2 regions of the Cellulosimicrobium sp. E-16 genome follow, and region 2 is predicted to be linked to the other one. Evidence: predicted binding sites of a transcription regulator. Region 2 holds the regulator's gene; the other holds the start of a gene.
The links. Region 2 encodes HspR, which represses chaperone genes until heat shock. Its sites were predicted from a motif close to AAGTTGAGTCNNNNNGACTCAACTT; they were not measured.
Positions count from the first base shown of each region.

Region 1: clpB (ATP-dependent chaperone ClpB) is a predicted target of HspR. The motif match lies at 2,059-2,083, and genes of this name have one in related genera.

Region 1 covers NZ_CP183974.1:644,038-648,815, reverse strand. The annotation lists gene clpB (ATP-dependent chaperone ClpB) at 1-2,005, opposite strand, end outside; gene ACN9MS_RS02865 (LppM family (lipo)protein) at 2,301-3,632, shown strand; gene ACN9MS_RS02860 (enoyl-CoA hydratase/isomerase family protein) at 3,760-4,778, opposite strand, start outside.
Region 2 covers NZ_CP183974.1:4,055,526-4,060,303, forward strand. The annotation lists gene ACN9MS_RS17820 (phosphotransferase family protein) at 76-807, shown strand; gene ACN9MS_RS17825 (heat shock protein transcriptional repressor HspR) at 831-1,232, opposite strand; gene ACN9MS_RS17830 (DnaJ C-terminal domain-containing protein) at 1,372-2,361, opposite strand; gene grpE (nucleotide exchange factor GrpE) at 2,509-3,174, opposite strand; gene dnaK (molecular chaperone DnaK) at 3,171-4,778, opposite strand, start outside.

The DNA of each region.
Region 1 (4,778 bases), 1.2 Mb from region 2:
CCTCGTAGCCGACGTACCCCGGGGGCGCGCCGACGAGGCGGGCCACCGAGTGCTTCTCGGAGTACTCGGACATGTCGATGCGCACCATGGCGCGCTCGTCGTCGAACAGGAAGTCCGCGAGCGACTTCGCGAGCTCAGTCTTGCCGACGCCCGTCGGGCCCAGGAAGAGGAACGAGCCCGTGGGCCGGTCCGGGTCGGCGACGCCCGCGCGCGAGCGACGGACGGCGTCGGACACCGAGCGGACGGCGGCCTGCTGGCCGATGAGGCGCTCCCCGATGACCTCCTCCATGTGCAGGAGCTTCTCGCTCTCGCCCTGGAGCATGCGGCCGGCGGGGATGCCCGTCCACGCGGACACGACCTCCGCGATCTCGTCGGCGCCCACCTTGTCCGCGATCATCGGCGCGGCCTCGGGGCCGGACGCGGCGAACGCGTCGTCGGCCTGCTCGGCCGCCTCGGCCTCGTCGAGCTCGCGCTGCACCTGCGGGATCTCGCCGTACTGGAGCCGGCCCGCGGTCTCGAGGTCGCCCTCGCGGATCGCGCGCTCGACCTGGACGCGCAGTTCGTCGAGCTTCGCGCGCAGGTCGCCGACGCGGTTGTGGCCCGCCTTCTCGGCCTCCCACCGCGCGGTGAGGGCGGCGAGCTCTTCGCGACGGTCCGCGAGGTCGGCACGCAGCTTCTCGAGCCTTTCGAGCGACGCGGGGTCGGTCGACTCGGACAGCACGACCTCCTCCATCTCGAGGCGCGTGACCGCGCGCTGGAGCTCGTCGATCTCGATCGGCGAGGAGTCGAGCTCCATGCGCAGGCGCGACGCCGCCTCGTCGACGAGGTCGATCGCCTTGTCCGGGAGCTGGCGCCCGGTGATGTACCGGTCGGAGAGCGACGCCGCCGCGACGAGCGCGGAGTCGGCGATCGTCACCTTGTGGTGCGCCTCGTACCGCTCCTTGAGCCCGCGCAGGATCGCGACCGTGTCCTCCACCGAGGGCTCGCCGACGAACACCTGCTGGAACCGGCGCTCCAGCGCCGGGTCCTTCTCGATGTACTCGCGGTACTCGTCGAGCGTGGTCGCGCCCACGAGGCGCAGCTCGCCGCGGGCGAGCATGGGCTTGAGCATGTTGCCGGCATCCATGGCGCCCTCGCCGCCCGCGCCCGCCCCGACGACCGTGTGCAGCTCGTCGATGAACGTGACGACCTCGCCGTCGGAGGACCGGATCTCCTCCAGGACGGCCTTGAGCCGCTCCTCGAACTCGCCGCGGTACTTCGCGCCCGCGACCATGCTCGCGAGGTCGAGCGACACGAGGCGCTTGCCCTGGAGCGACGTCGGGACGTCGCCCGCGACGATGCGCTGCGCGAGGCCCTCGACGACGGCCGTCTTGCCGACGCCGGGCTCCCCGATGAGCACGGGGTTGTTCTTGGTGCGGCGGCTCAGCACCTGCACGACGCGCCGGATCTCGGAGTCGCGCCCGATCACGGGGTCGAGCTTGCCCTCGGCGGCCGCGGCCGTGAGGTCGGTCCCGTACTGCTCGAGCGCCTTGTAGGTGCCCTCCGGGTTGGGGCTCGTCACGCGCGCGCTCCCGCGCACGGCGGGCAGCGCCGAGCGCAGCGCGTCGGCGGTCGCGCCGGCCTGCTGGAGGATCGTCGCGGCCTGCGACGAACCCGCGGCGATGCCGAGCAGCAGGTGCTCGGTGGAGACGTACTCGTCGCCGAGGGCCTGCGCCTCCTTCGCGGCGTTGTCGAGCGCCGTGGACGTCGCGCGCGACGGCGTCGGCTGCGCGACGGCGGAACCGCTCGCGGTGGGCAGCGCGACGAGCGCGGCACGGACCTTCTGGCCGACGGCCTGCTTGTCCGCGCCGACGGCGTCGAGCAGCCCGACGGCGACCCCGCCCTCCTGCGTGAGCAGCGCGGCGAGGAGGTGGGTGGGCTCGAGCTGCGGGTTGCCGGCGGCCGACGCGGTCTGGATCGCCTCGCCGATCGCCTGCTGCGACATCGTGGTGAACTTCGTTTCCATAGGTGCTCCGGTGTGGTGCTCGAAAAGATGGTCTGACCAGTGGAACGACTCCGAAGTTGAGTGTATTCCGCTCAACTTCGTTCGTCACCCTCGCAACCGACCTCCCCGTGGCGCGTCCCTGCGGAGCGGATGAACTCCGGCCGCATTCCGTCTCAAATCGGCATCGACCCTCGCCCCTGGCGACGATCCGCGACATGCTGGGCGGGTGAACTCCTCACCCTTGCGCAGACGACTCGGCCTCGGCGCCCTCTTCGCCACCCTCGCACTGTTCCTCGCGGGGTGCATGAGGATGGACATGGCCCTCACCCTCAACGAGGACGACACGTTCGACGGCAGCGTCGTCATGGCGTTCAGCGACGAGCTCGCCACGTCCATGGGGTCGGACCCGCAGGAGCTGTGGGACCAGATGGGCTCCGAGATGGAGTCCGAGCTCCCGGAGGGCGCGACCCAGGAGCCGTACGCCCAGGACGGGTACACGGGCACCAAGATCACGTACGCGGACCAGCCCATCTCGCAGCTCTCGTCCGCCGGGGCCGACTCGATCTCCGTCACGCGCGAGGGTGACGAGTACGTCGTGAGCGGGTCGATGGACATGACCGGCGAGGAGTTCAACCCCGACACGGGTGACGCGACGAGCGACGAGCTGACGCAGCAGATGATGGACAGCCTCGACATCAAGATCTCCATCACGTTCCCCGGTGAGGTCGCCGAGTCCAACGGCGAGATCGACGGGAACACGGTGACCTGGACGCCCGTCGTCGGCGAGGTCAACGAGATGACGGCGCGCGGCTCGGCCGTCGCGGGCGGCGCGGCGGGAACCGGCGACGAGGGCTCGGACGAGGCGACCGACTCCGACGGTGCCACCGCGCCCGACGGCGGCGACAGCGCGGCCGACGCCTCGGACTCCGGGTCCCTGGCCTGGCTCTGGTTCGTCATCGGCGGCCTCGTGCTGCTCGGCATCATCGGCCTCGTGCTGTGGCTCGTGCTCCGCTCCAAGCCGGGCGCGCAGGACGGTCAGGCCGCCGGCTTCCAGCAGGGCGGCTACCCGGGCCAGCCCGGTCAGTTCGCCGGCCAGCCCCAGGGCCAGTACCCGGGTCAGCAGGGCGGCTACCCGGGACAGCAGCCGGGTCAGCAGGGCGCCTACCCCGGCCAGCCCGGTGCCTACCCGGGCCAGCAGGGCGGCTACCCCGGCCAGCAGCCGGGCGCGTACCCGGGCCAGCAGCCGGGCGCGTACCCGGGCCAGCAGCCGGGCGCGTACCCGGGCCAGCAGCCGGGCGCCTACCCCGGCCAGCCGGGCGCGCCGCAGGGCTACGGGGCGCAGCCCCCGGCCCCGGGCCAGTACGGCGCCCAGCCGCCGGCCCCGCCGCAGCCGCAGGGCGGCTACCCCGGCGCGGCCCCGTACGCCCCTCCCGGCGCGCCGCACCCGCAGTCGTCGCCGACGACGCCGCTCCCCGCGCAGCCGCCCGTCCCCCCGGGGGCGACCCAGCCGCTGCCGCCGTACCAGCAGCCGGCCCCGACCCAGCCGCTCCCGCCGCAGCCCGGCGCCGGACCCGACGGGCCCCCGGCCCCGGGTGGGCCCGACGACGAGATCGACGACGCGACGCGCCTCCGCCCGCCGCCCGAGTGACGCGAGCGACGCCTCGTGCGGCACTCGCCGTGCGAAGCGGGTGACTCGCAGCACCACGCATCGACGGCCCGCCCCGGGAGCCCGGGGCGGGCCGTCGTGCGTCGTCGGCTCGTACGGCGTGGTCGCGTCAGGACTCGACGGTGACCTCGACGACGTCGCCCACGGCGTCGAACCGCACCGCGGGCCAGTACCCGTCGAGGAAGTGCTCCCCGCACGAGTCCGCGAGGTGCACGACCGTGCCGCCGTCGTCGTGCCGCTCGACGAGCTCGACCACGAGGTCGTCGCGCGCCTCCGCCAGCTCGTCCGGCGTCGGCACGTCCTCGCCGAACCGCCGGACCACGGCCTCGACCGCGCGGCGCGCCAGGCGCGGGCTCAGCGCGTCGTCCCACAGCGCCTCCGCGGGCACGTACGCCAGCGCCTCCGCCCCGACGCCCGGGTCGACCTCGGCGAGCGTCGCCGGGCGCCACGACGGGTCGCGGTCCTTGTCGACCACCTGCGCGCGGACACCCTCGACGAGGTCCGGCTGCGTGTCGACGAACCACGAGACGAGCCCGTACTCCTGCTCCAGCGCGGCACGCAGGTCCGGGAGCCCGCGCGCGCTGCGCACCGCCGCGAGCGCCACGGTGACCGCGGTGGGCGAGAGCCGCTCGAGCTCGTCGGCCTCGGAGCCCGCCTGCTCGTCCCCGTCCCGGGCGCCAGCGCGCAGCCGCGCCACGATCTCGGGCACGGTGTCCGCCGCGTAGGCGGCGTCGACCGCCGCCTGGCGCGCCACGAGCCGCGAGACGGGTGCGGGCAGGGCGTGGCGGCGCACGACCTCCCGCACGTCCTCGACGTCGAGCGGGTCGACCCCCGCGGTCGCGAGCGCGGCGAGGTCGGCGGCGAGCACGGGCAGCCGCTCGCTCGGCACGTAGTGGTCGGCGAGCCCGGCGAAGATCGCGTCGGCGGCGTCCATCGTCACGGCGCCGAGCGCGAGCAGCTCCCCGAGCCGCCCGGGCGCGCGGGCCAGGAGCCAGGAGCCGCCGACGTCGGGCGTGAAGCCGATCCGCGTCTCCGGCATGGCGACGCGCGACCGCTCGGTCACGACGCGGACCGGCGCGTGCGCGCCGAGCCCGACCCCACCGCCCATGGTGATGCCGTCCATGATCG
Region 2 (4,778 bases):
CATTCTTTCGGAATGCATGACCAGGGTGGCGGCCCGGGCCTCGTCAGGAGGGCAGGACAGGCGTAGCGTCGGCCCATGGTCCCTACCCTCGGCGCGCCGCTGTTCTCGGGTGCCGACGCCGACCTCTACGCCGTCGGTGCCGACCGCGTGCTGCGCCGCTCGCGCTCGGGTGCCGACTCCGTCGGCACCGCGGAGGTCATGCGGCACGTGCGCTCCGCGGGATACCCCGCCCCGCGCGTCGACGCCGCGGCGGACGGCGACCTCACCATGGAGCTCCTGCGGGGGCCGACTCTCCTGCAGTCGATCCTCGGCGGCCGGACCTCGCTCGCCGGGTCGGCCCGCATGCTCGTCACGTTGCACGAGGCCCTGCACGCCGTGCCTCCACCGCTCCCCGGGGAGCCGGCCCACGCCGCGCTGACCGCGCCGTCGTTCGCGGCCCTCGACGACCCGGATCCCGCCGGGCGGCCGTGCGTCGTCCACCTCGACCTGCACCCGGCGAACGTCGTGCTCACGGCCGACGGCCCGGCCGTCCTCGGCTGGACGAACGCCCGGCTCGGACCTGCCGGGCTCGACCTCGCCGTCACCGCGGTGGTCCTCGCGGAGGTCGCGGCGGACGAGGACGACGAGCTCGCGCCGGGCGCCCGGGTGCTGCTCGACGCGTTCCTCCACCTCGCCGACCCGATGCTCCTGCGGCATCTCGACGCCGCCGCGCGCACGCGTGCCGCCGACCCCGGCCTCGACCCCTCGGAGGTCGCGCTCGTCCCGGCCGCGGCCGCGCTCGTCGCGCGCGAGGCGCGCCGGAGCTGAACCGGACGTCCCGATGCGGCTCGTCAGGAGCCCGCGTCGTCGGGACGCGGACGCCAGATGACCAGCGCGCGCGCCTCGCCGTGCTCGACGAGCGTCTCGCGCAGCGCCTCCTCGACCCCGCGGCGCACGCTGCGCCCGCGCGGCACGACGACGACGTCGCCGCTCGCCGCGGCCGCGAACACCCGTCCGCCCGGCTCGACGCGCGCGGAGAGCGCCTCGATGCGGCGCTCGAGCCGCTCGACCTGCGACTCGAGCGCGAGGATGCGCTGGATGCCCGCGAGGTTGATGCCCTCGTCGTGGCTGAGCCGCTGCACCTCGAGCAGCTTCGCGACGTCGCGCAGCGAGTAGCGCCGCCCCCGGCCCGGGGTGCGGCGCGGCACCACGAGGCCGAGGCGGTCGTACTGGCGCAGCGTCTGCGGGTGCATGCCCGCGAGCGCCGCCGCCTGCGAGATGACGAGGACGGGCGCGTCCTGGTCGACGTCGCTCGCAGGAGCCCGTCCGACGCGACGTGCGTCCTCGCCGAGCGAGAGATCATGAGTCTTCCGCTGGGCCATCACGGCCCCCTTACTCCGCGGCCTGGCGGACCAGGTCGGCGCGCACGTCCTGGCCGTCCGTCTCGGCGGCGAACGTCTCGACCGCCTCGCGCGCGGCCTTCGAGAGCTTCTGCGGCACCGCGACCTGGACGGTGACGAGCAGGTCGCCGGTCGCCTTCGCGGTCTGCACGCCGCGGCCCTTGACGCGCAGCGTGCGGCCCGACGGCGTCCCGGCCGGGACCTTGACCTTGACCGACCCCCCGTCGAGCGTCGGCACGCTGATGGTCGCCCCGAGCGCGGCCTCGGCGAACGTCACGGGGACGGTCGCGCGGAGGTTGGTGCCGTCCAGGGAGAACACGGGGTGCGGGGTGACGTGCACGGTGACGACGAGGTCGCCGTCAGGCCCGCCGGCCATGCCGGGGCGGCCCTTGCCGCGCAGCCGGATCTTCTGGCCGTCGCGCACGCCCGGCGGGATGCGCGTCGTCACGTTGCGGCCGTCGACGGTGAACGTCACGGTCGAGCCCTCGACCGCCTGGCGGAACGGGAGGGTCGTGGCCGCGGCGACGTCCGAACCGGCCCGCGGGCGGGGGCCGCCGCCGAACTGCTGCGCGCCCGCGCCGCCGAACATCGAGCCGAGGATGTCCTCGAAGCCGCCGCCCTGGCCGCCGGTCGAGTACCGGACCCGAGTGCCACCAGGGCCGCCGCCGCCGAACATGCCGCCGAACACGTCCTCGAAACCCGCGCCCCCGGCGCCGCCGGGGCCTGCGGAGAAGCGGGCACCGCCGCCGGCCATCGCCCGGATCGCGTCGTACTGCTCGCGCTCCTTGGCGTCGGAGAGCACGGCGTACGCCTCGCCGATCTCCTTGAACTTGGCCTCGGCACCCGCGTCACCCTGGTTCTGGTCGGGGTGGTACTTGCGCGCGAGCTTGCGGTAGGCCTTCTTGATCGTGGCGTCGTCGGCGTCCTTGGGGACGCCGAGCGCGGCGTAGAAGTCCTTCTCCATCCAGTCCTGTCCGGTCACGGCGCCTCCCTCCTGTCGGTGGTCGTGGTCCTGGTCCTTCGTGTCGTGCCTGCTGCGGTCTGCTGCTGGTGATCCTCGCGTGCCCGACGGCGGAGCGCACCTCCGCGCGGGAGGTGCGCCGCGCCGTCGGGCACGGGGAGGGGAACGCTACTCGGGGCCGACGACCGAGACGCGCGCGGCGCGCACGACGCGGTCCCCGATCCGGTAGCCCGGCTCGATGACGAGGTTCACCGTGGTCGCGGTGGCCTCCGGGTCGGCCTGGTGCATGAGCGCCTCGTGGACGGTCGGGTCGAACTCCTCCCCGACCTTGCCGTAGCGCTCGATGCCGAACTTCTCCAGGCTCGCGTCGAGCTTCTCCGCGATCGCGGCGAACGGGCCCGAGAGCTCACCGTGCTGACGCGCGCGGTCGATGTCGTCGAGGACCGGGAGGAGTGCGGTGAGCACGTCCTCGATCCCCTTCGTGCGCGCGGCCTCCTGGTCGCGCAGCGACCGGTTGCGGTAGTTCGTGAAGCTCGCCCGCTCGCGCTGGAGCGCGTCGAGGTGCTCGGCGGCCTCGGCCTTCGCGGCGAGGACCGCGGCGTCGACCCCGGCCTCGTCCGACGGCTCGAAGTCGAGTCCCGCGAGCGGGTCCCTCTCCGCGTCGTCACCGGCCGAGCCACCGGCGGAGGAGCCGGCGTCCGCGCCCTCGCGCGGACCGCCGGCCTCCGGGTCGACCTTGCGCTTGTCGGTGAAGTGGAACGGCTTGTCCTCGGGGCCCTGGCCGGGCTCGCGCCCGGCCTGCTCCTCGGGGCCCCGGTCCTCGGGGGACGTCACTTCTTGTCGTCCTCGTCGTCCACGATCTCGGCGTCGACGACGTCCTCGTCCGGAGCGGACGTCGCGCCCGCGGCAGCGGTGGCGTCGTCCTGCGCGGCGCCGGGGTTGCCGGCGGCCTGCTCCTGCTCGGCCGAGGCGTAGAGCGCCTGGCCGATCTTCTGCGCGGACGCGACGAGCTTCTCGTGCGCGGTCTTCACGGCGTCGGCGTCCTCGCCCTCGAGCGCGGACTTGACCGACGCGATGTCGGCCTCGACCTCGGTGACGACGTCGGCCGGGAGCTTCTCCTTGTTCTCGGAGACGAGCTTCTCGGTCGAGTACACGAACGCCTCGGCCTGGTTGCGGGTCTCCGCCTCCTCGCGACGCTTCTTGTCCTCGGCCGCGTGCTCCTCGGCCTCCTTGACCATGCGGTCGATGTCGTCCTTGGGCAGCGCCGAGCCGCCCGTGATCGTCATCTTCTGCTCCTTGCCGGTGCCGCGGTCCTTGGCGCCGACGTGGACGATGCCGTTCGCGTCGATGTCGAAGGTGACCTCGATCTGCGGCACGCCGCGCGGGGCCGGCGCGATGCCGGTGAGCTCGAACGTGCCGAGCGGCTTGTTGTCGCGCGCGAACTCGCGCTCGCCCTGGAACACCTGGATGAGCACCGACGGCTGGTTGTCCTCGGCCGTCGAGAAGATCTCGCTGCGCTTGGTCGGGATGGCCGTGTTGCGCTCGATGAGCTTGGTCATCACGCCGCCCTTGGTCTCGATGCCGAGGGACAGCGGGGTCACGTCGATGAGCAGGACGTCCTTGCGGTCACCCGAGATGACGCCGGCCTGGAGAGCCGCGCCGACGGCGACGACCTCGTCCGGGTTGACGCCCTTGTTGGGCTCCTTGCCGCCCGTGAGCTCCTTGACGACGTCGGTCACGGCCGGCATGCGGGTGGAGCCACCCACGAGCACGACGTGGTCGATGTCGGAGACGGAGACGCCCGCGTCGGAGATGACCTTGTGGAACGGGGCCTTCGTCCGGTCGAGCAGGTCCTGCGTCATCTGCTGGAACTGGGCGCGCGTGAGCTTCTCGTCCAGGTGGATGGGGCCGTTCTCGCTCATCGAGAGGTACTGCATCGAGATGGTGGTGCTCGTCGCGGACGAGAGCTCCTTCTTCGCCTGCTCGGCGGCCTCACGCAGACGCTGGAGCGCGATCTTGTCCTTGGACAGGTCGACGCCCGAGCTGTTCTTCACCTGCTTGATGAGGTGCTCGACGATGCGCTGGTCCCAGTCGTCGCCACCCAGGCGGTTGTCGCCCGAGGTCGCGCGGACCTGGATCGTGGAGAAGTCGTCCTCGTCCTTGCCGACCTCGAGGAGCGAGACGTCGAACGTGCCGCCACCCAGGTCGAAGACGAGGATGAGCTCGTCCTCCTTGCCCTTCTCCAGGCCGTACGCGAGCGCGGCCGCGGTGGGCTCGTTGACGATGCGCGTCACGTTGAGGCCCGCGATCTGCCCCGCGTCCTTGGTCGCCTGGCGCTCGGCGTCGTTGAAGTACGCCGGGACGGTGACGACCGCGTCGGTGACGGGCTCACCCAGGTACTCCTCGGCGTCGCGCTTGAGCTTGCCCAGGATCCGCGC